DNA from 3 places in the Jejuibacter sp. L23 genome. Region 3 is predicted to be linked to each of the others. Evidence: predicted binding sites of a transcription regulator. Region 3 holds the regulator's gene; each other region holds the start of a gene.
What was found. Region 3 encodes Fur, which represses iron uptake genes when iron is present. Its sites were predicted from a motif close to ATAATAATGAGAACNACTATCAA; they were not measured.
Positions count from the first base shown of each region.

Region 1: a site for Fur is predicted at 5,375-5,397, ahead of feoA (ferrous iron transporter A). Genes of this name have one in related genera too.
Region 2: a site for Fur is predicted at 6,272-6,294, ahead of exbB (tol-pal system-associated acyl-CoA thioesterase). Genes of this name have one in related genera too.

Region 1 covers NZ_CP138199.1:4,844,311-4,854,415, reverse strand. Annotated here, with positions in the region: gene SCU88_RS23230 (SDR family oxidoreductase) at 1-734, shown strand, start outside; gene SCU88_RS23225 (FGGY-family carbohydrate kinase) at 763-2,370, shown strand; gene feoC ([Fe-S]-dependent transcriptional repressor FeoC) at 2,436-2,675, opposite strand; gene feoB (Fe(2+) transporter permease subunit FeoB) at 2,692-5,007, opposite strand; gene feoA (ferrous iron transporter A) at 5,067-5,291, opposite strand; gene SCU88_RS23205 (Tex family protein) at 5,584-7,920, opposite strand; gene greB (transcription elongation factor GreB) at 8,086-8,607, shown strand; gene SCU88_RS23195 (FadR/GntR family transcriptional regulator) at 8,588-9,346, opposite strand; gene SCU88_RS23190 (SDR family oxidoreductase) at 9,571-10,105, shown strand, end outside.
Region 2 covers NZ_CP138199.1:4,517,268-4,527,372, forward strand. Annotated here, with positions in the region: gene pqqE (pyrroloquinoline quinone biosynthesis protein PqqE) at 1-171, shown strand, start outside; gene pqqF (pyrroloquinoline quinone biosynthesis protein PqqF) at 168-2,480, shown strand; gene mgrA (L-glyceraldehyde 3-phosphate reductase) at 2,544-3,584, shown strand; gene SCU88_RS21500 (TIGR00645 family protein) at 3,624-4,118, opposite strand; gene fucR (L-fucose operon activator) at 4,194-4,904, opposite strand; gene exbD (TonB system transport protein ExbD) at 5,045-5,467, opposite strand; gene exbB (tol-pal system-associated acyl-CoA thioesterase) at 5,474-6,208, opposite strand; gene metC (cystathionine beta-lyase) at 6,440-7,627, shown strand; gene SCU88_RS21525 (VTT domain-containing protein) at 7,766-8,425, shown strand; gene SCU88_RS21530 (AraC family transcriptional regulator N-terminal domain-containing protein) at 8,410-9,354, opposite strand; gene yqhD (alcohol dehydrogenase) at 9,530-10,105, shown strand, end outside.
Region 3 covers NZ_CP138199.1:1,671,431-1,681,535, forward strand. Annotated here, with positions in the region: gene nagC (DNA-binding transcriptional regulator NagC) at 1-849, opposite strand, end outside; gene nagA (N-acetylglucosamine-6-phosphate deacetylase) at 856-2,004, opposite strand; gene nagB (glucosamine-6-phosphate deaminase) at 2,029-2,829, opposite strand; gene nagE (N-acetylglucosamine-specific PTS transporter subunit IIBC) at 3,168-5,195, shown strand; gene glnS (glutamine--tRNA ligase) at 5,361-7,028, shown strand; gene fur (ferric iron uptake transcriptional regulator) at 7,145-7,597, opposite strand; gene fldA (flavodoxin FldA) at 7,888-8,418, opposite strand; gene ybfE (LexA regulated protein) at 8,570-8,851, opposite strand; gene ybfF (esterase) at 8,974-9,741, opposite strand; gene seqA (replication initiation negative regulator SeqA) at 9,923-10,105, shown strand, end outside.

The DNA.
Region 1 (10,105 bases), 2.1 Mb from region 3:
CCGCCATGAATCACCCCCTCCAGGGGAAAGTAGCCGCTATCACCGGCGCCGCATCGGGTATCGGGCTTGCCTGTGCCCAGGCCCTGCACAGCGCTGGCGCCACGGTAATACTAATCGACCGTGATGCCGCCAGTCTGCAAAAAAGCGTTACTGAAATGGGTGAAAATGCCTTCGCATTGCAAATTGACCTGATGAAGCCTGAACAGGTCGATGGCCTGCTGGAGGGGATCCTGAAGCTGGCTGGTCGACTGGATATTTTCCATGCTAACGCTGGTGCCTATGTGGGCGGCCCTGCGGCCGAGGGGGATCCGGATGTTTGGGATCGGGTTTTGAATCTGAATATTAATGCGGCCTTCCGTTGTGTACGTGCCGTCCTGCCTCATCTGATTGAGCAGAAATCCGGCGATATTCTGTTCACCAGTTCTATTGCTGGTATTGTGCCTGTGATTTGGGAACCCATTTATACCGCCTCTAAATTTGCCGTTCAGGCCTTTGTGCACACCACGCGTCGACAGGTGGCGCAGCATGGGGTGCGGGTCGGTGCTGTACTTCCCGGGCCAGTGGTAACCGCACTGTTGGATGACTGGCCGAAGGCTAAGCTGGAAGAGGCATTAGACAGCGGTAGTCTGATGCAGCCAACAGATGTGGCTGATGCTGTGCTGTTTATGGTTACACGGCCAAAACATGTCACCATTCGCGATCTGGTCATCCTGCCAAATAACGTTGACCTCTGACCTTCTCCCTCTTTCCGGATAATGCATGATGAACTGTGATAAAGCTGTTATTGGCGTGGATGTTGGTTCAGGAAGCGCACGAGCGGGTGTATTTGATGCTGACGGCAATCTGCTGGCACACGCATCGCGAAAAATAACCCTTTACCGTGATAGCGGCGATCGGGCGGAACAGTCCAGCCGGGAGATTTGGCTGGCGGTTTGCCACTGCGTCCGGGAGGCGGTAGTTACCTCCGGCGTATCGCCATTAGCGATTGCGGGGATGGGGTTTGACGCAACCTGTTCCCTGGTTGTGCTGGGAGCAGGGGGAGAGCCGCTGCCGGTGGGTGAGAGTGAAGATCCTGAACGCAATATTATTGTCTGGATGGATCATCGGGCGACGGCTCAGGCCGAACGTATTAATGCCACACAACATCCGGTGCTTCGCTATGTCGGAGGGCGTATCTCACCGGAAATGGAAACGCCCAAGCTAGCCTGGCTGAAAGAGCAGCGCCCTGAAATATATAACGGCGCCTGGCAATTTTTTGATCTGGCCGATTTTCTGACGTGGCGCGCTACCGGGGATCTCGCTCGTTCCGTTTGCACCGTCACCTGTAAATGGACCTACCTTGCGCATGAGCAACGTTGGGATCCGGATTATTTCCGCGCCATTGGTCTGCACGATCTGGCGGATGACGATTTTGCGCGTATCGGCCAGCGTATTGTCGAACCAGGCACACCTTGCGGGCAGGGATTAACAGAGGAAGCCGCAACCGCGATGGGGCTACCGGTGGGTACACCGGTTGCGGCTGGTCTGATTGATGCGCATGCGGGCGGTATTGGCACCGTGGGGGTGAGTGGGGGAGCCACTCGCAGCCTTGGATACGTCTTTGGCACCTCATCCTGCACCATGACCTCAACCCGTGAGCCGGTATTCGTGCCGGGCGTCTGGGGGCCTTACTATTCGGCAATGGTCCCGGGGTTGTGGCTGAACGAGGGGGGACAAAGTGCCGCTGGCGCAGCGATAGACCGATTGCTGGCACTCCATCCCGCAGCCCTGGAGGCCAGAGAACGGGCGAAACTTACCGGTGTTTCTCTGCCTGTCTGGCTAGCGGACAGAGCGCTGGAAGCCGTATCCGATGCTTCATACGCTGTCGAGCTGGCGAACGGTTTACATATCGTGCCGGAATTTCTGGGAAATCGGGCGCCGTTTGCCGATCCAGACGCGCGTGCCGTTATTGTTGGACTGGGTATGGAGCAGGATCTAAAAAGCCTGATATCACTCTATATCGCAGGGATCTGCGGTATCGGTTACGGTCTGCGACAGATACTCGGCGTTCAGAGTGAGCGGGGCATCAAAACGGAAAATATCGTCATCAGCGGAGGCGCCGGGCAGCACCCACTGGTGCGGCAACTGCTGGCGGATGCCTGTGGCTTACCAGTACTTTCTACCCGCTCTCAGGAGCCTGTGTTACTGGGAGCCGCTATTCTTGGCACAGTGGCTGGTGGATTAGCACCCAGTGTGGGTGATGCCATGGCGAACATGGTTGTGGCTGATACTCGCTATGAACCTTCCAGCGATGTATCAGAACTGCATGTTCGGCGCTATGAGGCATGGATACTGCTGCAGCAAACGGCAAAAGCTATTCGTCAGGCTTAAGCCACATCATAGGCAGGAAGTACGACAGCGCTCCGGTATGTTCTGAAATGCGGGTGCTCGTCTCTTCAGACCTTCAGCATCCAGCGCTCCGTCAGGCAGCGCTGGCCTTCCGGGCAACTGCGGCAGCTGCCGGAAAGGCAGCCATCGGCTTCATCGGGCACCCGCACCGTTCTGCCCATGGCTTCCAGCCGCTCCAGCATGGCGGTGACCAGCGGCAGTGGGGCGCCCAGCGTCTCGCTAATCTGACGCGCTTCCATCCGCCCGCGCAGCGCCAGCAAATCCCGAACCTGAGTCAGGGTAGCCATAGGTAGCCTGGTCTCCTTAGTGGCAGTCGCCAGCGTGGGACCGACAGCCGTCCGGTTTCCTGGCTGGCGCCAGCAGGTTGACGTCCACCCGGCTACGCATCCGCCGCAGCGTCACGAGTAGCGCCAGGTTAAACAGCACCACCACGGCAATGGCTGTCGTACTGTAGCGTGGATGTTCGCTAAAGGTGGCGCACTGATAGTAGAGGGTCGCCAGCGAGTAGCCGATGTTCAGCCCCCACAGTACCGAAAAGGTCATCCAGCCACGGCTCGATTCGCGGGCGATAGCCCCCATTACCGAGATACAGGGGATGTAGAGCAGCACGAAAATCAGATAGCTGTAGGCGGCGGCATCGCTGCCGAACTTACTGCTCATCACACCCATGGCGCCGCTGGCCATCTCGCCGTCACCCTTGCTGGCTTCGATGGGGTTAGCCAACACGCTCAGGCTGAAGGTCTCTTTCAGGCTCTGCCAGGTGTCATCAACCGCGCCTTTCAGTTCGTCGCTCAGGCTAAAGGTGGCGGGATCGAATTCGTCTTCGTGCATATCCTCGGCGGTATACAGGGTGTTCAGGGTGCCGACCACCACCTCTTTTGCCATGGCGCCGGTAAACAGCCCGACGGTGGCCTGCCAGTTATCCTGATGAACGCCGATCGGCGCCAGCAGTGGCGTCAGCACTTTACTCACCGAAGCGAGCGCGGAGTCGTTAATGCTATCGACTGTCTTGCCGCTGAACGAAAAGCTGTTCAGAGCACCGATAAAGATACTGACGATGACAATCACCTTACCGGCCCGCAGCACGAAGCCTTTCAGGCGCTGCCAGGTTTGCAGCAGCAGGCTCTTCATATGGGGAACGTGATAAACCGGAAGCTCCATCACAAAGGGAGTCGCTTCGCCGCGCATCAGCGTATATTTCAGCACCAGCCCGGTGACGATCGCCATCACAATCCCCAGCAGATAGAGCGAAAAGACCACCGTGGCGCCCTGCTTACCGAAGAAGGCGGAGGCGAAGACGGCGAAAATCGCCAGACGGGCGCCGCAGGACATAAAGGGCGCCATCATAATGGTCATCAGACGTTCGCGCGGCGCATCCAGGGTACGGGCCCCCATGACCGACGGCACATTACAGCCGAAGCCGACGATCAGCGGCACGAAAGATTTACCAGGCAGCCCCAGCGCCTGCATCAGGCGGTCCATAACGAAGGCGGCGCGTGCCATATAGCCGGAGTCTTCCAGGAAGGAGAGGAACAGGTACATCATGCCAATCTGCGGCACCAGCGGTAGCACGGTGTTGATACCGCCGCCCACCCCCTGGGCCAGGAAGATGGTCAGCCATTCCGGGAAGTGCAACGCATCTCCCAGCCAGCGGGTACCGTGAATAAAGATTGCTACCGAACCGCCGTCAAAGATGGGCTGAAGGGCGCCGCCGATATTGATCGCCAGCAGGAACATCAGGTACATCACCAGCAGAAACACCGGCAGCCCCAGCAGACGGCTGAGCACGATTTTGTCCAGCGCCACGGTCAGACGATTAGGCGCGGCGGTCAGGCTGTTGCTGACCTCATCGCATATTGCGGCGATGCTCTGATAGCGGGCATCGGCAATGCTCAATGCCGGATCCTCAATTTGGGTGCTCAGCCGCGCCAGGGCGCCGTCGAGATCCCCGGCAACGCTGCCCGCCAGATGGCGGCTATAAATATCGCCTTCCAGCATTTGTAGCGCCAGCCAGCGCCGTTCGCTGTGGGGTTGGGTGGCTGGCATCCGCTCGGCAAGCTGTTCGGCTTCCGCCAGCAGCGGCTGAGGATAGTGCACCAGCTCGATGGCGGTATTACCGCGATGGCGGTCAACAGCCAGTTTCAGACCGTCGATACCCCGGGCGCGGGTGGAGACCAGCGGTACTACCGGGCAGCCCAGACGGGCGGAAAGGGCGTCGATATCGATACGGATCTGCTGCTTTTCGGCAATATCCAGCATGTTCAGCGCTACCACGCAGGGAATGCCCAGCTCCAGCAACTGCAGCGTCAGATAGAGGTTACGCTCCAGGTTCGAGGCATCCACTACGTTTATCAGCATATCGGCGTCGTTGCTCAGAATGTAGTGGCAGGCGATCTGCTCATCGAGAGAGGTCTGGGAAGAGATAGTGGTCAGGGAGTAGGTGCCGGGCAGATCCACCAGTGTGACCGCATGGTCGGTGGTGGTGAACTGCCCCTCTTTACGTTCGACAGTTACGCCAGACCAGTTGCCGACCCGCTGGCGGGAACCGGTCAACTGATTGAACAGCGTGGTTTTGCCGGAGTTAGGGTTGCCAATAAGACCGATAGTGAGTTTTTTCATTTGTAGTATCGCAACGTGAAAGTGGTTCGCGGCGCCTGAAGCTCCAGGCGCCAGTCCGGTCAGGCGAGCGCTTCCAGGGAGAGTAGCGCCAGGTCTTTCTTACGTAGTACCAGGCTGATACGGCGCGTTTCTATCTGTACCGGATCGCCGAAAGGCGCCACCCGCACGACCCGGAATGAAGAGCCAGGCAGCATCCCGAGAGAGAGCAGCTTCTGACGCCAGGCCGGACTGATTTCCCGGGAAAATCCGGTAATTTTCCACGAACTGTTCGCGTGCATATGCATAGAATCCCCTGTGAACGAGACCGATCGGCAAAAAACCTGGCCACCGCAGGCGACCAGGAAAAAACCTGAAAAAGTATGAGGCAATGATAATGAGAACAATTTTTATCTTCAATCTGAAGAAGGGGGTTAAATGCGTTTTTTTTGAGCGTAAACAAATTTAGCGCTCGGGGCGGGATAACGAAGGGTTAATAAAGTTATCTGTCGGTAAGAAGGTTTTAGAAAATGGGCCAATGTTACTTTTATGTTGGCGCGGAAAGAGGCCGCCGGTGCAGGGCACCGGCGGCTTTCTGGGTTAGCGCTTCTTGCCGAAGGCGGCCGCCAGAGCATCGCTCATGGCGCTGTTACCCGCAGGCGTGCTTTCTGCCCGCCGGGGTTTACCCGCCGGACGGCTACGATCGCGGCCATTGCCGTTACCGGCGTTGCCGGAAGCGGAACGGCGGCTACCGGTATCGCCGGGTTGTTCATCCAGCCGCATGGTCAGCGCGATACGCTTACGCGCCATATCCACATCCAGCACCTTCACCTTCACGATATCGCCCGCTTTCACTACTTTGTGGGGATCGTCAACGAAGCTGTCGGACAATGAAGAGATATGGACCAGGCCGTCCTGATGAACGCCGATATCCACGAAGGCGCCGAAGTTGGTGACGTTAGTGACCGCCCCTTCCAGCACCATGCCGGGCAGCAGATCGTTCATGGTTTCCACGCCGTCGGCGAATTTGGCGGTCTTAAACTCGGGGCGCGGATCGCGGCCCGGTTTTTCCAACTCTTTGATGATATCGCTGACGGTCGGCACCCCGAATTTGTCGTCGGTAAAGTCCACGGCCTTCAGATTACGCAGGGCGCTGCCGTTGCCCATCAGATCGCGCAACGCCTGCTCAGTCGCCGCCAGAATGCGTTCCACCACCGGGTAGGCTTCCGGGTGAACGGTGGAGGCATCCAGTGGGTTATCGCCGTGGTTAATACGCAGGAAGCCAGCGCACTGTTCAAAGGCCTTCGGCCCCAGACGGCTTACCTTCAGTAACTGCTGGCGGTTGCTGAACTGGCCGTTTTCGTCGCGCCAGGCCACGATATTTTGCGCCATCATGCGCGTCAGACCCGCTACCCGGGTCAGCAGAGGGACCGAAGCGGTGTTCAGGTCAACGCCAACGGCGTTTACGCAGTCTTCCACCACCGCGTCCAGCTTCTTCGCAAGCTGGCTCTGGCTGACATCGTGCTGATACTGGCCCACCCCGATGGATTTAGGATCGATCTTCACCAGCTCTGCCAGCGGATCCTGAAGGCGGCGGGCGATAGAGACCGCGCCGCGCAGCGACACGTCGAGATCCGGGAATTCCAGCGCCGCCAGCTCGGAAGCGGAATAAACCGACGCCCCAGCCTCGCTAACGATCACCTTCTGGGCGGTCACTTTGGGGAACTGCTTCTGAACGTCCAGGTAGAAACGCTCGGTCTCGCGGGAAGCCGTACCGTTACCGATCGCCACCAGCTCAACGTTGTATTTTTCGCAGAGCGCGGCTACTACGGTCGCCGCTTTGGCCGCCTGACCGGTGTGGGGGTAAATCGTGTCGGTGGCGACCAGCTTACCGGTGGCGTCCACCACTGCGACCTTAACGCCGGTGCGTAGACCGGGATCGAGGCCCATAGTGGCGCGCAGCCCGGCTGGGGCCGCCATCAGCAGGTCATGCAGATTACGGGCGAAAACGTTGATAGCCTCGTCTTCGGCGCGTTCGCGCACCGTGCCCATCAGCTCAGTTTCCAGGTGCATCAGCACCTTAATACGCCAGGTCCAGCTCACTACCGCACGGCGCCAGCTATCCGCCGGAGCGTTGTTCAGACGCAGGCCCAGGTGGTCGATAATAATCTGTTCGCCGTGACTCTCTTTCGGCGGCTCGTCGAACTGCGGATCGGGGTTCAGGGAAAGTTGCAGTACGCCTTCGTTACGACCGCGGAACATTGCCAGAGCGCGGTGGGAAGGCACTTTGGCGATGGGTTCATGATGGTCGAAATAGTCGCGAAACTTGGCTCCTTCTTCTTCCTTGCCGCTCACGACACTTGCTACCAGATCGGCGTTCTTCCACAGGTAGTCACGCACTTTAGCCAGCAGGGCCGCGTCTTCTGCGAAGCGCTCCATCAGAATGTAGCGAGCGCCGTCCAGGGCGGCTTTCGCATCGGCGACCCCTTTATCGGCATCGATATAGCTTTCCGCTTCCTGTTCCGGGGTGAGGGAAGGCGTGTTCCACAGGCTGTCCGCCAGCGGCTCCAGACCGGCTTCGATGGCGATCTGCCCACGGGTACGGCGCCTGGGCTTATAGGGAAGGTAGAGATCTTCCAGTTCGGTTTTGCTCAGGGTGCCATTAATGGCCGTGGCCAGTTCACTGGTCAGCTTGCCCTGCTCATCGATGGATTTCAGAATCGCCTGGCGGCGATCGGACAGCTCGCGCAGGTAGCCCAGACGGGTCTCCAGTTGGCGCAACTGGGTATCGTCCAGCCCGCCGGTGACCTCCTTACGATAACGTGCGATAAACGGCACGGTGTTCCCTTCATCCAGCAGACGAACCGCGGCTTCTACCTGTTCGGCCCGGGCCTGCAGCTCACCGGCGATAATGCGACAGAGCGAATCATTCATCATGGCTAAAATTTCATCTTGTGAGTACCAAAAGTCAGGGGACAGTTATACGGACTGACGGCGAAAAATGCCAGTCGCAGCGGCCGGGCAGCGGGGAATCAGACAGTTCCTCGCATGTGGATATTGCTGTTATGATTTATGTCAGCGTTTGAATTCGGGAATATGGCTGTGGGCACCAAACTGATTACCCGGGAAGGGTATAACAAGCTGAAACAAGAGCACGATTACCTGTGGAACGAGAAACGCCCGGAGATCACTAAAATCGTCTCCTGGGCTGCGAGTCTGGGTGACCGCTCGGAAAATGCCGACTACACCTATAACAAGCGACTGCTGCGCCAGATCGATCGTCGGGTGCGCTTTCTGAGGAAGCTGCTACCGGTGCTTTCAATCGTCGATTATTCGCCGCAGCAGGAAGGGCGCGTTTTCTTTGGCGCGTGGGTGGAAATTGAAAACGAAGCAGGGGATGTGAAGAAGTTTCGCATTGTCGGCCCGGAGGAGATCTACAGCGAGCGCAAAGACTATATCTCCATTGATTCGCCTATGGCCCGGGCGCTGCTGAAAAAGCAGGTGGACGAAGAGTTTGTGGTCCAGACACCGGAAGGTGAAAAACTCTGGTTTATCAATGCCATTGAGTATCCGAAGGGCGATGCCGCGTTGGATGATACCGGCTTCAGACCGCTCCGCGGCTGAAAATGGCGATGACCTGCGTCAGGTGCGCCTTCATCGCCTGGCGCGCTGCGCGTACGTCCCGGGCTTCCAGCGCTTCCAGAATGGCGCGGTGCTCCAGTTCCGAGCGGTGCGGCATATCCTGCGGCGTGTAATGGCGCTGCAGCATACGGAACATACTGCCGTAGCGGTGGCCCAGCAAATGGCTGATGATAAAGGCCAGCGTGGGATTACCGCTGGCCCGGGCGATGCGAATATGAAACAGGCGATCCCCGGGATGAGTGACCGAGCCCGCGCGGTTATCGCGGCAGTTCTGTTCCCAGGCGCTGCGGATCCCCGCCAGCTCCTCATGGCTTGCGTGGCGCGCCGCCAGCGCTGCGGTTTCCGGTTCAATCAGCAGTCGGGTTTGCAGTAGCGAAAACGGCGGCAGTTCGGCGTTCAAATCCAGACTGATACCCAGTTCGTTATCCACGTCGCCCCACTGATCGCGCCCGGCCTGAGTCATTACCGGCTCCTGGCGGGCGTCCGGCGTCTGCGCCTTCACAATCACCCCGTTACCGACCTTCACATCCACCAGTCCTATCACTTCCAGCGCAATCAGCGCTTCACGCACCGAAGCCCGGCTCACCTGAAGCTGACGCGCCAGTTCGCGCTCTGGCGGCAGGCGGCTACCGGGAGGAAACTCGCCATTCTCGATGAGCTTGTGCAGTTGATCGGCTATCTGTCTGTATATCCTTGGGTTTTCAAGTCGGGTGATCGGCATGGGTTACCTTTTCTTACCAGTTTGAAGTGACTGAGTGCACAAAAAACAATCAGGAAACTTGAGTAATCGTTATCTGGGTGTAAAAAAATAGTTAATCCGAAACGCTGTTTTGAGATCTGAATAACCCATAACTGTACACACAATAACCCGTTACTCCGGTTTTGTCATGGTGCCGTCGGCGGCTAAAGGCCTGACCATTAGACCGAAGTAGCGAAGGAGTCACTATGGATTTAGCAGGTAAGCGAGCGCTGATAACCGGCGCCGGACAGGGGATTGGCTATAGCACCGCCAGACTATTCGTGGAGGCCGGTGCCGAAGTGATTGGTTGCGATCTGAATCCCGCGTCTCTGGAGGCGATCGCCGGTATTCAGGCCGTTACCCTGAATGTGACTGACGGTGCTGCGGTCGCGGCGGCAGCTCAAAGGCTGGGGCCGGTGGATGTACTGTTCAACTGCGCCGGAGTGGTGCACAACGGCTCGATTCTTGAGTGTCGCGAAGAGGAGTGGCGTTTCGCCATGGATCTTAACGTGACGGCGATGTTCCACACCATTCGCGCCTTTCTGCCCGCCATGCTCGAGCGCGGCGGCGGCTCCATTATCAATATGTCATCGGTGGCCTCCAGCATCAAAGGGGTGGCTAACCGTTTTGCCTATGGCGCCAGTAAAGCGGCGGTCATCGGTCTGACCCGTTCGGTGGCGGCGGACTACATCACCCGGGGAGTTCGCTGTAACGCCATTTGCCCGGGCACCGTGGAGTCGC
Region 2 (10,105 bases), 2.4 Mb from region 3:
TATATGCTGACCGGCGATGCCGCCAACGCCGACCCGGTGTGCAGCAAATCCCCCCATCACGGTAAGATTATCGAAGCCCGCCGCCAGGCGGAGTGCGCATCGCTCGATATCCATCAGCTTCAGTTCCGTAACCGCGCTAATTCACAGCTCATCTACAAGAGCCACGTATGATCGTTCGCCGCCTCGCCAACGGACTGCGGGTCCATGCCATTACGCAGCCGGGGGCGAAGCGGGCGGCGGCGCTGGTTCGCATCGAAACCGGCAGCTGTCACGAACCCGATGCCTGGCCCGGGCTGGCCCATCTGCTGGAACATACGCTGTTTGCCGAAAGCGCCCGCTACCGTGACCAGCAGCGGCTGATGCCCTGGGTTCAGCGCCAGGGTGGGCAGCTCAACGCCACCACTCGCGGTGAACAGACCGCCTTCTTTTTTGAGGTCGGGTTCGGACGACTGGCTGACGGTCTGGAGCGCCTGCACGATATGCTGTCTGCCCCGGCCTTTCCCCTGGCGGCTATCCAGGCGGAAACCGCGGCTATTGATGCCGAATATGGCCTGCTTAAGCGCCACGGTGAAACCCTGCGCGAAGCCGCGACGCTACTGGCCTGTACGGGCTCCCCGGCCCTGCATCGCTTTCATGTCGGTCGCCAGGCCACCTTCGGCGAAGACGCGCAGGCAATCCGGGCCGCCTTGCGCGATTTCCACCAACGCCATTACCACGCTGGCAATATGTCGCTGTGGCTCCAGGGACCGCAAAGCGAAGAAACGCTCATGGCGCTGAGCGCCCCCTGGGCGCAGTTGCCCAATGGCGCAGAACCGTTCCCGATCGCTCTTCCCCTTGCCGTTGAACCACGGCGTATGGCGCTAAAGCTGGCGGAGACGCCACTACTGCGGCTGACCTTCGCCGTTGATAATCATCCCGCTATTGTCGAAGCTGCGGCCCTGCTCCAGGGATTTATTCAGGACGATGCGCCAGGCAGCCTGGCTCAGGCATTGGGCAAACAGGCTCCAGGCGCTCGCCCGGCACTGCGCCAGGTGCTGGAAAATCCACATACCCGGATACTGGCTATTGACCTTCCCTGCGGCGAAGCCGCGCCGGAAAGTATCGCCGCCCTGTTTTTCGACTGGCTGGCGCAGTTACAACGCCAGAGTCCGGAAATCGCCCGCCACTATGCGACGCTGGCCCGGCGCGAATTTAACGCCTGCTCCCCTCTGGAACAGCTACGCTCCCGGGCGTTGATGCTGGGTGAAGCCGCCTGTTCCAAAGCGTGGCGGCCGCTGTTACAGGCAATCACGCCGGACAGCCTGTTGCGCCTGTACAGCACGCCCCAGCTCGACGGACAGACGGTTAACAGCCAGGGATTCAGCCTGGAGATGGGAGAGTATCCCTCCACCAGCGACGTGCCCCCGGTGACAGGCTGGCAATTTATGGATGGCCACTGCCCCGCTCCTTCACCAACGCCGTCGCGGTCAGTCGAACTGGCGCAGCTAACATGGCAGGGAGCACCAATCTTTTTGCTTGGCGCGCGACTGCCTGACGGGCAAGGCCTGGCCCTGCAACTGGTTTGCGCACCGCTGGCGGCGGCCTGCCGCCACTACGGCGGAGACATGGAATTCGACTGCGTCGGCGGCGAATGGCTGTTGACGTTAAGCGGCCCGCCGCTGGTGATGGAATGGGCGCTGGACAGCGTACTGAACGCATTCGGACAGATGACGCCCGAAGCGTGGCGACGAGGCGATACCGCCCTGGATCGTCGTCACCAGCAGTTGATGGGTGAGATTGCCCTACGCGCCCTGATGGCGCAGCTTCCGGCATTGCTGGAGCCCCCGGAAGATAAACCGTGCTGGCAGGCGGCGCTGATGGGCGGCGATGACGCGCTGCGTCGGCAACTGGAGCAGCGGCTTAGCAGGCTGCCGTGGCCACTGACCCGGGATAAAGCGCCCACCCCTGCCACCAGTGGGCACCACTATCTGCCAGCGGCCAGCGATGAAACAGCCATTCTGCTCTTCTGTCCGGCTCCCGATACCCTTCCCGCCAGCGAAAGCGCCGTGCGCCTGCTGGCCGCGCTGCTGGCGCCGGATTACTTCCGGCAACTGCGGGATGAACTGAAGGTCGGCTATGCGGTTAGCTGTCGCTTTCACCAGAGTGTCGGATGCTGCGGGCTGCTGTTTATGGCCCAGTCGGCACACTTTAGCGCTCAGACATTGCTGGATATCACCCGAACCTTCCTTGAGCGAGCGCAGCCGCAACTGGCCGCTCTGACCCCGGAAGATCTGGCTCCCCTGCTGGCAGCATCCGGCAAACCGCCGTCAGAAACGCCGCTGATTCAGGCAGCCATGACCTGGCAGGCCCATCGTCGTCACGGTCAGGCGAGCCATGACGTCCCCACGCCGGACACGCTTTATCGGCTGTACCGACAGATCCTCGCCGAACCGGCGCGCTGGCTGGCGGTGCAAAATCCTCAGAATTCCGGGGTGGTATAACGACAGCGGGCGCTTTAGTATAGGGATTAGAAACACCGTTTCAAAAACAAGAAAGGAGTAACCATGCCTTACCTTGCCAACCCCTCCCGCTACGAACAGATGCAGTACCGCTACTGCGGTCGCAGCGGTCTGCAACTCCCCGCTCTTTCCCTTGGCCTGTGGCACAACTTCGGTGACGTCAGTCCGCTGGATAACCAGCGTGCCCTGCTGCGCAAAGCGTTCGATCTGGGCATCACCCACTTTGACCTTGCCAACAACTACGGGCCGCCGCCGGGCAGTGCCGAAACCAACTTTGGCCGTCTGCTGCGCGAAGATTTCGCCAGCTATCGCGACGAACTGATCATTTCGACCAAAGCGGGCTATGACATGTGGCCCGGCCCCTACGGCAGCGGCGGCTCGCGCAAGTATCTGCTGGCAAGCCTCGATCAGGGCCTGCAGCGTATGGGGCTTGATTACGTGGATATCTTCTATTCGCACCGGGTGGACGAAAACACCCCAATGGAAGAGACCGCTGGCGCCCTTGCTCACGCGGTGAAGAGCGGTAAAGCGCTCTATGTCGGGATCTCCTCCTATTCGCCGGAGCGTAGCGCTGAGATGGCGCGCCTGCTGCGCGAACAGGGCATTCCGCTGCTGATCCATCAGCCCTCTTATAACCTGCTGAATCGCTGGGTGGACAGCAGTGGCCTGCTCGATACCCTGGAGGAAAACGGGATGGGCTGTATCGCCTTTACGCCGCTGGCTCAGGGTCTGCTGACCGGGAAATACCTGAACGGTATTCCGGCCGGATCGCGCATGCAGCACGAAGGTAAAAAAGCCCGCGGTCTGACGGAAAATATGCTTAGTGAACGCAATCTTAACAGCCTGCGTCTCCTTAATGATATGGCCCAGGCTCGCGGTCAGAGCATGGCTCAGATGGCCCTGAGCTGGCTGCTCAAGGATAATCGCGTCACCTCGGTACTGATTGGCGCCAGCCGCACTGAGCAGTTGGAAGAGAACGTGAAGGCGCTGGACAACCTGCGCTTTAGCGAGGAAGAGCTGAAGGCCATCGATGCTCACGTCAGCGACGGAGAACTGAATCTGTGGCAGGCATCTTCAGATAAATGATCCCGGCAGGCCCGGCAAGCCGCCGGGCCTGTTACGCGGTTAATGATCCCCACGGGTAAGTTTGTCCAGATAACCCATGACAAAAGCAGAGAGCACAAAGGTGAGGTGGATAATCACGTACCACATCAGCTTATTATCCGGAACGTTCTTCGCGTCCATAAAGACGCGTAGCAGATGAATTGAGGAGATAGCCACAATCGAGGCCGCCACTTTATTTTTCAGTGATGTGGCATCCATTTTTCCCAGCCAGTTCAACTTCTCTTTGTTGCTGTTAATATCCAGACGAGAGACAAAGTTTTCGTAGCCAGAGAACATCACCATCACCAGTAGCCCCCCCACCAGCGTCATATCCACCAGCGACAGCAGCAGCAGAATCAGATCCGATTCGGCGATGGTAAAAAGGTTGGGAATGACGTGGATGATCTCCTGAAAGAACTTAACCGTCAGAGCGATCAACGCCAGCGACAGACCAAAGTAGACCGGTGCCAGCAGCCAGCGAGTGGCGTACATCGCATTCTCAAAAAAGCGCTCCATAAACGTCCTGCTGAGTAAAAAAGGAGCCGCCAGTATAGCGTAGCCAACGCGGCGTAAAAGCGGGCTTACGGATGTTTACGGTGCACGGTTTTTATCATCGATAAGCGCTGTCACCTCGCTCAGCGAGCCAATACACTCCTCACCGGTACGACCGCGTTTGCTGCCATCCATCAGCAGTAGCGACTGCTCCGCACGGCTTAGCAGCAGTTGTTTAAAACGCGCATTCCAGCCCTGAACGTCCCAGATATCTCCCGCGGCATCCACCCCCTGGCAGGAGAAGATAAACAGATCGATTTCTATGTGGCGCAACAGCGCCAACAGGGCCGGATTCTCATAGCAGGCGCTGTCGCGATCGAGCCAGCCGCCGCTGTGCAACAGTTGGATATGCGATCGCCGTTCCAGCGCCTGGCAAATACGCAAACTGTTAGTGAATACCCTGAGGGGCAGATCGGGGAGCTGGCGCGCCAGATACCAACTGGTCGTGCTGGCATCCAGCGCCAGGGTGATACCTTCGACGATCCAGGGTAGCGCCTGACGGGCGATATCCGCTTTGCGGGCGTGGTGGCTCTTCTGGCGAGCGCGAAACGGATCGGCATAGGATGTCCCTGCCATCAGGCTACGCGCCCGCCCATGGCTGCGCAGAATCTTTCCCTGACGTTGAAGTTCGCGCAGATCGCGGCGCAGCGTCTCCTGGCTTACCGCCAGGGCGCATGCCAGAACATCGGTGGCTACCCAGTTGTGCTGGCCGAGCAACGCCAGTATCCGCTGATGTCTTTCATCCTTCATAGCCCGCTCCCCATGACCTGTAGCGCTATTCTGTGATGACGGGGCGGCGCTGTCAAAGCACGTGCTCTTAAAGTCTGAAGCTCATAAAAAAACCCCGACATTCAGTGCCGGGGTTTACCGTTTTAACGCTAAAAAAACCGCTACTTATGGGAAACTTCCTGTCCCACCAGACCAATCTTGAGATAGCCTGCCTGGCGCAGTGTGTCCATTACATCCATCATGGTTTCATAGTTCACGGTCTTATCGGCGCGGAAGAACACGGTGGTGTCCTTCTTACCTTGCGTCATGGCGTTCAGCGCGTTGACCATATTCTCTTTGGTGACCGCATCATCGCCAAGGAACATGCTGTTGTCCGCCTTCACCGACAGATAAACCGGTTTTTCCGGGCGCGGCGCCGGCTTGCTGCTGGACGCTGGCAGGTTAACTTTCACGTCCACCGTCGCCAGGGGCGCCGCCACCATAAAGATAATCAACAACACCAGCATCACGTCGATAAAGGGCGTGACGTTGATATCGTGCATTTCGCCGTCGTTATCGACGTTTTCATTAAAGTGCATCGCCATAGCGCATCAACCTACACGCAGTTTACGGGCGGATTGTACCGGACGATTTGCCGCGGTGGCCTCCAGGTCAAGGTCACGGCTTTGCAGCAGCAGAACCTGCGCCGCCACGTCACCCAGAGAGGCTTTAAAACCACCGATGACGCGGGCGAAGATGTTGTAGATAACCACCGCCGGAATCGCCGCCACCAGGCCAATGGCCGTAGCCAGCAGCGCTTCCGCGATACCCGGTGCCACGACGGCCAGGTTGGTGGTCTGGGTCTGGGCGATACCGATGAAGCTGTTCATGATTCCCCATACAGTACCGAACAGCCCGACAAACGGAGAGATAGCGCCGATAGTGGCAAGGTAGCCATTGCCGCGCCCCATCAGGCGGCCAACGGAAGCCACGCGACGTTCCAGACGAAAGCCGGTACGCTCTTTAATCCCTTCGTTATCTTCACTGCCCGCGGAGAGTTCGAGTTCATTCTGCGCTTCCTGAAGCAGCAGAGCAGAGAGACTGCCGTTTCCGAAAGAAGCCGATTTTTCATTCGCTTCTTCCAGTGAACGAACCCCATCCAGAGCCTGCTGTTCACGCTTAAGGCGGCTCTTCTGCTTCAGCATGGTCACACCCTTGCTAAAGAAGATGGCCCAGGTGACCACTGACGCCAGAATCAGGCCGATCATCACTATCTTCACAACGATATCGGCATGATGATACATACCCATGACGGAGAGATCCGTCTGCATCAAATTCTCTGTCACACTAACTCTCCAGGACGAAATTTAGAGAAAAACTGTTCGTAATAATACCAAAACGGCTTCGAATTGATAGTCGTTCTCATTAGTATTTACATGCTGACGCACTTTGTCCTCATTTTCCTTGCGTTTACGCAGTAAAAAAAGAGAGGCGTTCACCCTTTCGCCTTCTTGCCCATTGCGCTAAGAGGCCCAGTGGCTTATTTTGGACATCCAGACGTAAAGATGGGGATGACAATGACAAAGCAGCATATCGAAACTACCCTGGTGCATGCCGGTCGGCGTAAACGCTATACCCAGGGCTCGGTCAACAGCGTGATTCAGCGCGCATCGTCGCTGGTTTTCGACAGCGTCGAAGAGAAAAAACGCGCCACCAAAGGCCGGGCCAGCGGCGAACTGTTCTATGGCCGTCGCGGCACCCTGACCCACTTTTCGCTCCAGGAAGCGATGTGCGAGCTGGAAGGGGGCGCAGGCTGCGCGCTGTTTCCCTGCGGCGCAGCGGCGGTAGCCAATACGGTTCTCGCCTTTGTGGAACAGGGCGACCATATTCTGGTGACCAACAGTGCCTATGAGCCCACTCAGGATCTGTGTACCCGAATTCTGGCGAAGCTGGGGGTGACTACCAGTTGGTTTGATCCCATGGTAGGGGAAAACATCGCCGATCTGGTCCAGCCCAACACCCGCATCGTCTTCCTGGAATCCCCTGGCTCTATCACCATGGAAGTGCAGGACATCCCCGCGATTGTACGCGCCGTACGCAGCAAAGCGCCGGACGCTATCATTATGATCGACAATACCTGGTCCGCCGGGGTGCTGTTTAAGGCGCTGGAGTTCGGAATCGATATATCGATTCAGGCCGGGACCAAATATCTGGTGGGCCATTCGGATGCCATGATCGGTACGGCGGTAGCGAACGAGCGCTGTTGGGAGCAACTGCGGGAAAACGCCTATCTGATGGGTCAGATGGTGGATGCCGATACCGCCTACGTTACCAGTCGCGGTCTGCGTACCCTGGCGGTGCGCCTGCGCCAGCATCAGGAGAGCAGCATCACCGTGGCGCAGTGGCTGGCCGAACAGCCCCTGGTGGCGCGGGTGAACCACCCTGCCCTGCCGCAAAGCCCGGGCCATGAGTTCTGGAAACGCGACTTCCTGGGCTGTAGCGGCCTGTTCTCCTTCGTACTGAACAAGCGGCTCGATGATGCCGCCATGGCGCAGTTCCTCGACCACTTCCAGCACTTTTCAATGGCCTACTCCTGGGGCGGTTTTGAATCGCTGATTCTCGCCAATCAGCCGGAAGAACTGGCAGCTATTCGCCCGGGTGGTCAGCCAGACTTCAACGGAACTCTGGTCAGATTACACATCGGTTTAGAAAACGTTGAAGATTTAATTGCGGATTTAGCAGCGGGATTCGCCCGTATCGCGTAAGGTTTCCGGCGGTGGACGCGGTGATGAACACTCTGGGTCAAAGTTTCTGCATTTTATTGCCCCAGGGCCACCGCTCCCGGGGTTTTTCCGGTTACAATAGCCCCCGATACGCAGTTCGCTCTTTCCACAGGAACACCCATGACCGTTATAGAGAATATCGTCGCCGCGCTCTGGCAACATGACTTCACCGCGCTCGCGGATCCCCACGTGGTGGGTTTCGTTTATTTCGTCATGTTTGTCACGCTGTTTCTGGAAAACGGTCTGCTGCCCGCTTCCTTCCTGCCGGGAGATAGCCTGCTGATTCTGGCGGGCGCCCTGATAAGCCAGGGCGTCATGGGCTTTATTCCTACGATTGTGTTGCTGACCATTGCCGCCAGCCTGGGCTGCTGGCTGAGCTATCTTCAGGGGCGCTGGCTGGGGAATACCCGCCTCGTCCAGAGCTGGCTGGAACAATTACCCCTGCACTACCACCAGCGCGCCACCCGAATGTTTGACAGGCACGGGCTGCTGGCGCTGTTGGCGGGTCGTTTTCTGGCTTTCGTCCGTACTCTGTTGCCAACCCTGGCGGGGCTTTCTGGTCTGCCGAACCGCCGTTTCCAGCTTTTTAACTGGCTGAGCGGCCTGCTGTGGGTGGTGTCTGTCACCAGTTTCGGTTATGCGCTGGGTCTGGTGCCCTTCGTACAGCGCCATGAAGAGCAGGTGATGACCTTCCTGATGGTACTACCGGTGGTACTGCTGGTCGCAGGCCTGGTCAGCGCTCTGGCGGTGGTTCTGAAAAAACGCTACGCCCGTTCCTGACGGCCTCTGCCTGCCGTCGCTTCGCCTTCCGGCAGCGGCGGCATGCTGCGCATCTTTTCCACTTCCCGCTGCGGCGTGGCGCCAAAATAGCGCTTAAATTCACGACTGAACTGGGAAGGACTTTCATAGCCCACCTGTATTGCCGCCGCGCTGGCCTTCACGCCATCGTGCAACATCAACATTCGCGCCTTATGCAATCGCCAGCTCTTCAGATACTGAAGCGGCGACGTGCTGGTTACCGCCTTAAAGTTGTGGTGAAACGCCGAGATGCTCATATTGGCCTCTGCCGCCATCTGATCGACGCTCAAACTTTCCATATAGTGGGTTTCTATCCGCCGCAGTACCCGACCAATCAGACTGAAATGGCTCTGACGGCTGGAAAGTTGGATCAGCGCCCCGCCGCTGGGGCCAGTCAGCACGTAGAACAGGATTTCACGGATAATCTGGCGCCCCAGAACCCGGGCCTGCAGAGGATTTTCCAGCACGTCCAGCAGTCGCTCCGCGGCGCAGAGAATATCTTCAGTGAGCGGGGTCGGATTAATACCGCTAACTACCGGCCGTGGCTGGAAAGCCGTGTCTTCGCCAATCTCGATCAACAACTCCTGGAGCTGGGCAATATCCACGTTGATACGCATTCCCGCCAGGGGCTGTTCCGGCGTGGCCTGAGTTTCACATTCAAACGGCAGCGGCACTGTTAGCAGCAGGTAGTCGCTGGCGCTGTACTGAAACACCCTACCATTGAGATAGCCTGTTTTATGTCCGGAAAAGAGAAAAATGATACCGGGCTGATACACGACCGGCGCCCTGGGATGCGGCGCAGTACCGTACATCAGCGAAAGCCCTGGCACGCTATCTTCAGTTATTTTTTCATTTTGTTTCAGTCTATTAATTCTTTCCGTCAGTTGCTGACAGATTGCCATATGCGCCATTGCCATCCCCCCTTTACCGCCGTTCATTCTCGATAGCCATTGTGCATAACTCCAGACACTTTCTCCACAATTATGGAGAAACAGGCAAGACAAAGGCAGGAATGAGCATTGAGGCTCGGGGGCCCGTCGTCGCAGAATAATGCCATACCCTTTTTGAACCAGACGGAGTTCACCCATGAATAATTTTAACCTTCATACCCCGACCCGCATCCTGTTCGGCAAAGGCGCTATTGCCGACCTGCGCGAACAGATTCCGGCCGACGCCCGGGTGCTGATTACCTACGGCGGCGGCAGCGTGAAGAAGAACGGCGTGCTCGATCAGGTGTACGATGCGCTGACAGGGATGGAAGTCCATGAGTTTAGCGGTATTGAACCGAACCCAACCTATGAGACGCTGATGAAAGCCGTGGATCAGGTCCGCCAGCAAAAGATCGACTTCCTGCTGGCGGTGGGCGGTGGTTCGGTGCTGGACGGCACTAAATTTATCGCTGCCGCGGCTCGCTATCCGGAAAATGTCGATCCGTGGCAGATTCTGGAAAACTCTGGCAGTGAGATCCACAGCGCCATTGCGCTGGGTTCCGTTCTGACGCTGCCAGCCACCGGCTCTGAATCCAACCAGGGGGCGGTTATTTCACGGCGCACGACTGGAGATAAGCAGGCCTTTAAGTCACCGCATGTACAACCACGCTTCGCTGTGCTCGATCCGGTCTACACTTATACTCTTCCGCCGCGCCAGGTTGCCAACGGCGTG
Region 3 (10,105 bases):
GGAAAGCAACTGCCGTACCCGTTGCTCGATGGCTGCGTTAGCGGCAATGGTTTCCAGGCAGCCGAAGTTGCCACAGTGGCAGCGTTCGCCCAGCGGATCGACCTGAATATGGCCAATTTCACCGACATTGCCGTTGCGGCCAATAAAGATCTGTCCGCCGGAAAGAATACCGGCCCCGGTACCGCGATGGACGCGCACCAGAATAGAATCTTCGCAGTCCCGGGTGGCGCCGAAGTAGTGCTCCGCCAGCGCCAGGCTGCGAATGTCATGCCCCACGAAGCAGGCAAAGCCGAAGCGCTGTTCCAGTTTTTCCACCAGCGGCCAGTCATCGACCTCGATATGGGGCATATAGCGCACCACGCCGCTTTCAGGATCCACCAGGCCAGGCAGAATCACGGAGATCGCAATCAGTTCGCGAATCTTGCGCTGACAGTGGCTAATAAAATCTTCAATAGCCGCCAGCAGGGCGATTTCAAGCGCATCCTGACGTCGTTCCGGCAATGGATAATGACGTTCTTCCAGCGCCCTGGCGCTGAGATCGAAAAGCGTCAGGGTTGCGTCGTAACGGCCAAGACGCACGCCGATGGCTTGAAAGCCGCGGGTCTCGGTAACGATGGAGATAGCCCGGCGTCCGCCGGTGGATGCCTGCTGATCGACCTCTTTAATTAAACCGCGCTCGATCAGCTGGCGGGTGATTTTGGTGACGCTGGCGGGGGCAAGCTGGCTTAGCTCGGCGATCTGGATGCGCGATATCGGCCCCTGTTGATCGATCAGACGGTAAACCGCCGCTCCGTTAAGCTGTTTGACCAGATCAACATTACCTATTTGCGCTTGTCCGCCAGTCGTCATACCCGTTTATCCGATTGAGACCTCGTCTCCGTTAACGATGGTCTTGATAATTTTAAAGTCGCGGCTGAACGCGGTCAGGTTTGCTACCTTGCCCGCTTCCAGTGTGCCCAGACGGTCCGCCACGCCCATGGCCCTGGCGGGGTAGAGCGTTGCCATACGCAGGGCTTCATCCAGCGCGATGTTGACATGCTCCACCAGATTACGCACCCCTTCGATCATAGTCAGCGCCGAGCCGCTCAGGGTTCCGTTCTCATCCACGCACAGTTCATTCCGGTAGTATATTGTTTTACCAGCAAAAATGAACTGGTCAATATCGGAACCTGCCGCTGCGGTGGCATCGGTCACCAGGCACAGCTTTTCGCCTTTCAGTTTTTTCGCAGTGCGAACGTTGGCGTAACTGACGTGCAGCCCGTCAGCGATAACCCCGCAGTACAGATCCGGATCGTCGAAAATGGCACCGGTCAGGCCCGGTTCACGACCGGTAATATAAGGCATGGCGTTATACAGGTGAGTTGCGAAGCTGATGCCCGCGCGGAAGCCGCGCTTCGCTTCCTGCCAGGTGGCGTTAGAGTGGCCAGCGGAAACGCGGATACCGGCATCCACCAGTTGGCGAATCACGGCCGGATCGACCTCTTCCGGGGCGAGGGTGATTTTGGTAATGACGTCGGCATTCTGGCACAGGAAGTTCACCAGGCTGGGATCCGGCTTGCGAATATACTCAGGGTTGTGGGTCCCTTTCTTCACCAGACTCAACCACGGACCTTCCAGATGCAGCCCCAACGCCTGGTTCTGATGCTTGTCGAGGTATTCACGCATCACGTTAACCGCATGCATCATTAACTCATCGCTGGAGGTGATAAGCGTCGGCAGGAAGCTGGTACAGCCGGAGCGCTCGTTGGCCTTCTGCATGATTTCCAGGGTTTCCACGCTTACCGCGTCGGCGGTGTCGTTAAACATGACGCCGCCGCAGCCGTTTAGCTGAACGTCAATAAATCCCGGGGCGATAATGGCACCACCCATATTGCGCGTGGCGATATCCTGCGGCAGCTCTGCCTGCGGACAGATGCGGTCAATGAAACCGTCCGCGATGATAATCGCATGGTCGTCCAGAACGTCGTGACCGGTAAAGATACGGCCATGGGTTAGTGCATACATAGTTACCCCCGGAATAGATATGACTTAAAGACCTTTAATACTTTCAGCTTCCAGCTCGTTGAAGTACTTCAGCGTTTTGACCTTCAGCTCCATGGTAGAAGGCTCGTCGCAGACGATAACCGCTTTCGGATGCAATTGCAGGCAGCTGATGGTCCACATATGGTTTACGTTGCCTTCGACTGCAGCCTGCAGCGCTTGCGCCTTGACGTGGCCCAGCACCAGGATCATCACCTCTTCAGCGTCCAGTAGGGTACCTACGCCAACGGTCAGAGCGTATTTCGGAACCTGATTGACATCGCCGCCAAAGAAGCGGGAGTTGGCGACCCGGGTATCATGGGTCAGAGTTTTGATACGGGTGCGGGAAGCCAGCGAAGAGGCCGGTTCGTTAAAGGCGATATGGCCGTCGTTACCCACGCCGCCCATAAACAGATGGATTTTGCCGTAGGCACGGATTTTCTCTTCGTAATTGCGGCACTCTTCATCAACGTCTGGCGCATTACCGTCCAGCAGATTGATATTTTCCGCCGGGATATCGACGTGGTCAAAGAAATTACGGTGCATGAAGCTATGGTAGCTTTCCGGATGCTCTTTCGGCAGGCCGACGTACTCGTCCATATTGAAGGTAACGACGTGTTTGAAGCTAACTTCACCTGCGTTATAAAGTTCCACCAGCGCCTTGTAGGCTTCCAGCGGCGTGCCGCCAGTCGGCAGACCCAGAACGAAAGGGCGGTCTGCGGTAGGCTTAAAGGCGTTAATACGGTTTACAATATGGCGGGCTGCCCATTTACCGACCTGTTGAGCCGTTGTCAGGGGAATCAGTCTCATCATTCACCTCTATAAAAGTTAAGTTAAACGTGCTGGCCGGATTGCCGCTTATACTGAAGTAAAGATTAACCCAGATTTGCCGCACGGCGGCGTTTATCCGTCCTGATATTTTGCATAATAAAATAAGTTTTATAAGATAGCCATAGAGATGCCAGGCAAGATACGAAATTTGGTGATTGAATTCACAAAAAGCAGGGTTTTAATTTGCGAAGCGAATTAAATTTCCACACACTCTGCTGCGATATGACATTTGCCGTATGGATTAGCCCGTAGCCCGGGCCGATCGCACTATAAAAAGAGTTACGAGGCTTCACTCGGGGTCTTCTAGGGGGAATAAAGTGAGTATTCTAGGCTACTTACAGCGCGTAGGGCGCGCTTTGATGGTGCCGGTGGCCACGCTGCCCGCCGCCGCCATCCTTATGGGTGTCGGTTACTGGATCGATCCGGTCGGCTGGGGGGGCGATAATGCGCTCGCTGCCTTCTTTATCAAGTCCGGTGCCGCCATCATAGATAACATGTCTGTGCTGTTCGCCATCGGTGTTGCATACGGCATGTCCAAAGATAAAGACGGTGCAGCGGCGCTGACCGGCTTTGTCGGTTTTCTGGTTTTGACCACGCTCTGTTCACCTGCCGCGGTCTCCATGATCCAGAGCATCCCGGAAGCGGAAGTTCCTGCCGCCTTCGCGAAAATTAATAATCAGTTCGTGGGTATCCTGGTGGGTATCATCTCGGCTGAGCTGTATAACCGCTTCAGCGGCGTGGAGTTGCCGAAAGCGCTGTCGTTCTTTAGCGGTCGCCGTTTGGTGCCGATTCTGACCTCCTTCGTGATGATTGCTGTCGCCTTCGTACTGATGTACGTCTGGCCGGTGATCTTTGGCGGCCTGGTGGAGTTCGGCGAATATATCCAGAAAATGGGTTCCATTGGCGCCGGGGTTTACGCTTTCTTTAACCGTCTGCTGATCCCGGTAGGCCTGCACCATGCGCTGAACTCGGTATTCTGGTTCGATGTCGCGGGTATCAACGATATTCCTAACTTCCTGGGCGGCGCTCAGTCTATCGAGGCGGGTAAAGCGGTTGTGGGTATCACCGGTCGCTATCAGGCGGGCTTCTTCCCGATCATGATGTTCGGTCTGCCTGGTGCGGCGCTGGCGATTTACCAGTGCGCACGCCCCGAAAACAAAGCGAAGGTGATGGGTATCATGATGGCGGGGGCGTTCGCCGCCTTCTTCACCGGTATCACCGAGCCGCTGGAGTTCTCCTTCATGTTCGTTGCGCCGGTACTGTACGTGATTCACGCCGCACTGACCGGTATCTCTGTTTTCATCGCCGCCAGCATGCACTGGATTGCCGGTTTCGGTTTCAGCGCCGGTCTGGTGGATATGGTGCTCTCTTCGCGTAACCCGCTGGCCACGCAGTGGTACATGCTGATTCCGCAGGGCCTGGTGTTCTTCGTTATTTACTATCTGGTGTTCCGCTTCACCATCACCAAATTTAACCTGATGACGCCGGGGCGCGAGCTGGCCGTGGCCGGTAGCGAAGCCGATGGTCAGGACACCAATGTCAGCGGCGGTGAGAAGCAGGACGTCGCCGAACTGGCTCGTCAGTACATCGCAGCGGTAGGGGGTTCCGATAACCTGACCGGTATCGATGCCTGTATCACTCGCCTGCGTCTGTCGGTGAAAGATTCTGCGGTGGTGGATGACGCACTGGCTAAGCGCCTTGGCGCCAGCGGCGTGATTCGCCTGAACAAGACCAGCGTACAGATCATCGTTGGCTTTGTAGCTGAGAAGATCGCCAACGCCATGAAGACCACGGGACCGGTTGCAGCCTCACAGTCTGACGCAGCTCAGTCGGCGCCTGCCGCACAGGCCAGGCCTCAGGCGGTGCGCAACGACCTGCCGACGCTGTTGACCCTGGTGGCGCCGGTTAGCGGCGAACTGGTGGCGCTGGACGAGGTGCCGGACGAAGCCTTCGCCAGCAAAGCGGTAGGCGACGGCGTAGCGATTAAGCCCAGCGATAAGACGGTCGTGGCTCCGGCGGCAGGCACCGTGGTGAAAATCTTTAATACCAACCACGCTTTCTGCCTGGAGACCGATGACGGCGCTGAGATTGTGGTGCACATGGGTATCGATACCGTGGCGCTGGCAGGTAAAGGCTTTAAGCGTCTGGTAGAAGAGGGGGCCTCTGTTGCTGCCGGTCAGCCGGTGCTGGAGATGGATCTTGACTTCCTGAACGCCAATGCGCGCTCGATGATTAGCCCGGTGGTCTGCAGCAACATCGACGACTACAGCGGTCTGGTGGTGAAAGCGACCGGTACTCTGGTGGCTGGCGAAACCCCGCTGTACGAGATTAAAGCGAAGAAATAACGTCTGTCGGACGATATCTCTGAGAGCGGCCGGGTGAGAACCCGGCCGTTTTTTTATTCCCGCGCCAAAGCTGTGCGAATTTCTGTAACTAAGGGTTGTGTCCGGCGACGGCTTGTAAGATCATTCCACGTTAACCGAGTTAAAAACGCTTTGAGGTATTAAGAGATGAGTGAGGCTGAAGCCCGCCCAACTAACTTTATTCGCCAGATTATTGATGAGGATCTGGCCAGCGGCAAACACACCACCATTTGCACGCGTTTCCCTCCTGAGCCGAACGGCTATCTGCATATCGGCCATGCGAAATCCATCTGCCTGAACTTCGGCATCGCTCAGGATTACCAGGGCACCTGCAATCTGCGCTTCGACGACACTAACCCGGTTAAAGAAGATATCGAGTATGTGGACTCCATTAAGCAGGATGTCGAGTGGCTGGGCTTTCACTGGGCGGGTGACGTGCGTTACTCCTCTGACTATTTCGACCAGCTGTACCACTACGCCATCGAACTGATCAACAAAGGCCTGGCTTTCGTTGATGAACTGACGCCGGAGCAAATTCGTGAATACCGCGGCACTCTGACCGAGCCGGGCAAGAACAGCCCGTATCGCGATCGCAGCGTGGAAGAGAACCTGGCGCTGTTTGAAAAGATGCGTGCCGGTGAATTCGCCGAGGGCACCGCCTGCCTGCGTGCGAAGATCGATATGGCATCGCCGTTTATGGTGATGCGCGATCCGGTGCTGTACCGCATTAAATTTGCCGATCATCACCAGACCGGCAATAAGTGGTGCATCTACCCGATGTATGATTTCACCCACTGCATTTCCGATGCGCTGGAAGGGATCACCCATTCGCTGTGTACCCTGGAATTCCAGGATAACCGCCGCCTGTATGACTGGGTGCTGGACAATATCACCATTCCGGCTCATCCGCGTCAGTACGAGTTTTCGCGCCTGAATCTGGAATACGCCATTATGTCCAAGCGTAAACTCAATCTGCTGGTGACCGAGAAGATAGTGGAAGGCTGGAACGATCCGCGTATGCCGACCATTTCCGGTCTGCGTCGCCGTGGCTACACTGCGGCCTCTATCCGCGAATTCTGCAAACGTATCGGCGTGACCAAGCAGGACAACACCGTTGAGATGGCGTCGCTGGAAGCCTGCATTCGCGAAGATCTGAATGAGAATGCGCCGCGTGCGATGGCGGTTATCGATCCGGTTAAGCTTATCATCACCAACTACCCGCAGGGGCAGAGCGAGATGGTGACCATGCCGAATCATCCGAACCGTCCGGAGATGGGTAACCGCGAGGTGCCTTTCAGCGGTGAAATCTGGATCGATCGCGCTGACTTCCGTGAAGAAGCGAACAAGCAGTATAAGCGTCTGGTGCTGGGCAAAGAGGTACGTCTGCGTAACGCCTATGTGATCAAAGCCGAAGAGGTGGAAAAAGACGCCGATGGCAATATCACCGCGATTCGCTGTAGCTACGATGCTGATACCCTGAGCAAAGATCCGGCCGATGGCCGCAAGGTGAAAGGGGTGATTCACTGGGTCAGCGCCGCTCACGCATTGCCCATTGAAATCCGCCTCTATGACCGTCTGTTCAGCGTGGCGAACCCGGGCTCGGCGGAGGATTTCCTTTCTACCGTTAACCCAGAATCGCTGGTGGTGAAGCAGGGCTACGGCGAGCAGAGCCTGAAGGCGGCACAGCCGGAAAATGCGTACCAGTTCGAACGTGAAGGCTACTTCTGTCTTGATGGGCTGACCAGCAGCGCCGATAAGCCGGTATTTAACCGCACCGTTGGACTGCGTGATACCTGGGCGAAAATGGGCGGCTAATATTGCGCGCCTGAATCGCCATAAGTAAAACCCCGGCCTCTGCGCCGGGGTTTTATTCTCTATACAAAAAACCGGAGAGCGATCTCCGGTTTTTTTTGGCTGTGGCGTAGACTCGCTTACTTCTTGCTGGCCTCATGGGCGCCATCGTCTTCCCGACAGTCTCCTTCAGCGCAGTGGCCGTACAGGTAGAGGCTGTGGTTGGTCAGGCGGATATTGTGCCGGGTGGCGATCTCGCGCTGACGAGTTTCAATAGAATCATCGCTGAATTCAATCACCTTGCCGCAATCCAGGCAGATAAGGTGATCGTGATGATGCTGCTGCGTCAGCTCAAAAACAGACTTTCCGCCTTCGAAGTTGTGACGGGTGACAATGCCTGCATCGTCGAACTGGTTCAGCACGCGGTAAACCGTGGCCAGACCAATCTCTTCACCCATATCGATCAGTCGCTTGTACAAGTCTTCCGCACTGACATGGTGATTTTCAGGCTCCTGTAACACTTCCAGGATTTTTAACCGGGGAAGCGTGACTTTCAGGCCGGCCTTCTTTAATGCGGTATTGTTGTCAGTCATGCGGAATATGTCCTGTTGCTTAATGACTTAGCTCCTCTGGAGCACTGCATAGAATTCATGAAAAAGATGAATGCGTCTCATTATAGAACCGTGAAGGGTAAATGAAAACCGCGTTCAACCTGCAAAAATGTGAATAAAAAAGTGGGAAAAATTATGCCAGATACGGCACCGATGCCCAATTTACCGGGCTTATTGTACAACTTAGTGGGGCAAAGTTAAGGAAATGTATCAATTATTACTATCGGTTATATCTATTAATGCGGCGCAGATCGCGCCGCAACAACTTATCATCAGGCGTTGATGATTTCATCAAGATGCAGCTCTTCAGAGATCTGCTTAACCCATTTCTCAACGCGCTCGTTGGTCAGCTCCGGCTGACGGTCTTCATCGATAGCCAGACCCAGGAAGTGGTCATCATCGGCCAGCCCTTTCGACGCTTCGAAGTGGTAACTTTCGGTCGGCCAGTGACCCACGATGGTGGCGCCGTTCGGTTCGATAATATCGCGAATGGTACCCAGCGCGTCGCAGAAGTATTCCGCATAGTCTTCCTGATCGCCGCAGCCAAACAGCGCAACCAGCTTACCGTTGAAGTCTACCTCTTCCAGCGTGGGGAAGAAGTCGTCCCAGTCACACTGTGCTTCACCGTAGTACCAGGTCGGGATACCAAGCAGCAGAATATCGAAGCCTTCCAGGTCTTCTTTGCTGCTTTTAGCAATATCATGCACCTCAGCAACTTCTTTACCGAGCTGTTTCTGAATCATTTTTGCGATATTTTCGGTATTGCCGGTGTCGCTGCCGAAAAAAATGCCTACGATTGCCATGAGTAAAGTAACCTCTTGAATCTAAAAAAGTATGGTGGCTGCGTAATGCCCACGGATAGGGCAATCATAGCAGAAGCCCTTCGAGTGCGGAAACCGCTATTCGCCGCAGGGTGCACAGTATGCAACATACCTGACGGCGTAAGGGGCGGTCTTAGCCCCGGAGCTGGGCGAGCTGGCTCAGCAGAATCTCTTCGATAAGCTCGCTGCGGCTGATGTTACGCGCATCGGCGAGCTCATTGAGCGCATCCACCGCCTCGGCATTGAGTTTGAGCTCAACGCGCTTCAGGCCGCGGACTTTGTCACGTTTGAGCTGATTGCGCTTGTTGATGCGCAGTTGCTCGTCACGCGACAGCGGATTGGTTTTGGGTCGACCCGGGCGGCGCTCGTTCGCAAAGAGATCGAGCGTCGTGCGGTCCGTTTGTTCTTTTGCCATGATTTGCTGCTGCTGGACAGGGAAAAGGCTACGGGAGCGGATTTTTACAGCGCGCCATCATACATTAGTGCCATCCGGTGCGCCAACGCCTGGAGCGTATCTGGCGACCGGACGATGGGTTTTTAATCAGAAGTAAGGAAGCGATCAATGGCCCGCAGTACCGCCTGGGGTTTTTCCGCGTGGACCCAGTGTCCGGCACCGGCGATGACGTGCGCGCGGGCCTGGGGGAACTGTGCGGCAATCTCCGCCTGTGAGGAAGCCTGAATATAAGGTGAATCGCCGCCGCGGATAAACAGCGCCGGGTGCGGCCAGGGGGGCGTGGGCTCCCAACCGGTGATATTGTCGTACTGATCCCAGAGCACCGGCACATTGAAGCGCCACTCGCCGCTGGCGAAGGATTTCAGCAGGAACTGGATAACGCCTTCTTCCTCGATGTGTTCGCGCATTATCGCCGCGGCATCGTGGCGGCGGGTAACGCCACTGTCGGTCACTGCGCGCACAGCGGCGAAGATGGCATCATGGCGGCGCACCGGGTAGGCCACCGGTGCAATATCAATCATCACCAGTTGTTCGATGCGCTCCGGAGCCAGGGCGCTCAGCGCCATCGACACTTTACCGCCCATGGAGTGGCCGATCAGCGTCACTTTATCAAGCTGACAGTCGTCCAGAGTATCCAGCACGTCCTGCGCCATTTCCCTGTACGTCATGCTATCGCTTCGCGGGGAGAGACCGTGATTGCGCAGATCGAGCTGCAGCACCGTGCGATCTTGCACCAGAGAGCGTCCCAGCACCCCAAGATTGTCCAGGCTGCCGAACAGGCCGTGAATCAGGACGACGGGCGCATGGTCGTCCCTGGATTGTGCAGTTTGCAGGCGGGTATTGAGTTTCATCGCAAAGTTCTTTTTTTGAGTTCGTCTGGTTAGGGTATCATGTTCGGCATTCTGCCGTGCGGTGGCAATTTCCGGTTAATTCCGACTTTTGCCGCTATCCTGGTTTGACGCTATCCGCTGTTGAGATTTGTCTTTATAATCCCAACGACTTGTATTCAGAAAGATATTGCACTGGATTAAGATGAAAACGATTGAAGTTGATGACGAGCTGTATCGCTATATTGCCAGCCACACCCTGCACATTGGCGAGAGCGCGTCCGACATTTTGCGGCGTATGTTGAAAGTTTCCGCCGCCCTGCCTGCACAGACCACTTCAGCAAAACCCCAGGCGCCTGTGGCCAGCGTCAGCGCGGAGCCGAAACCG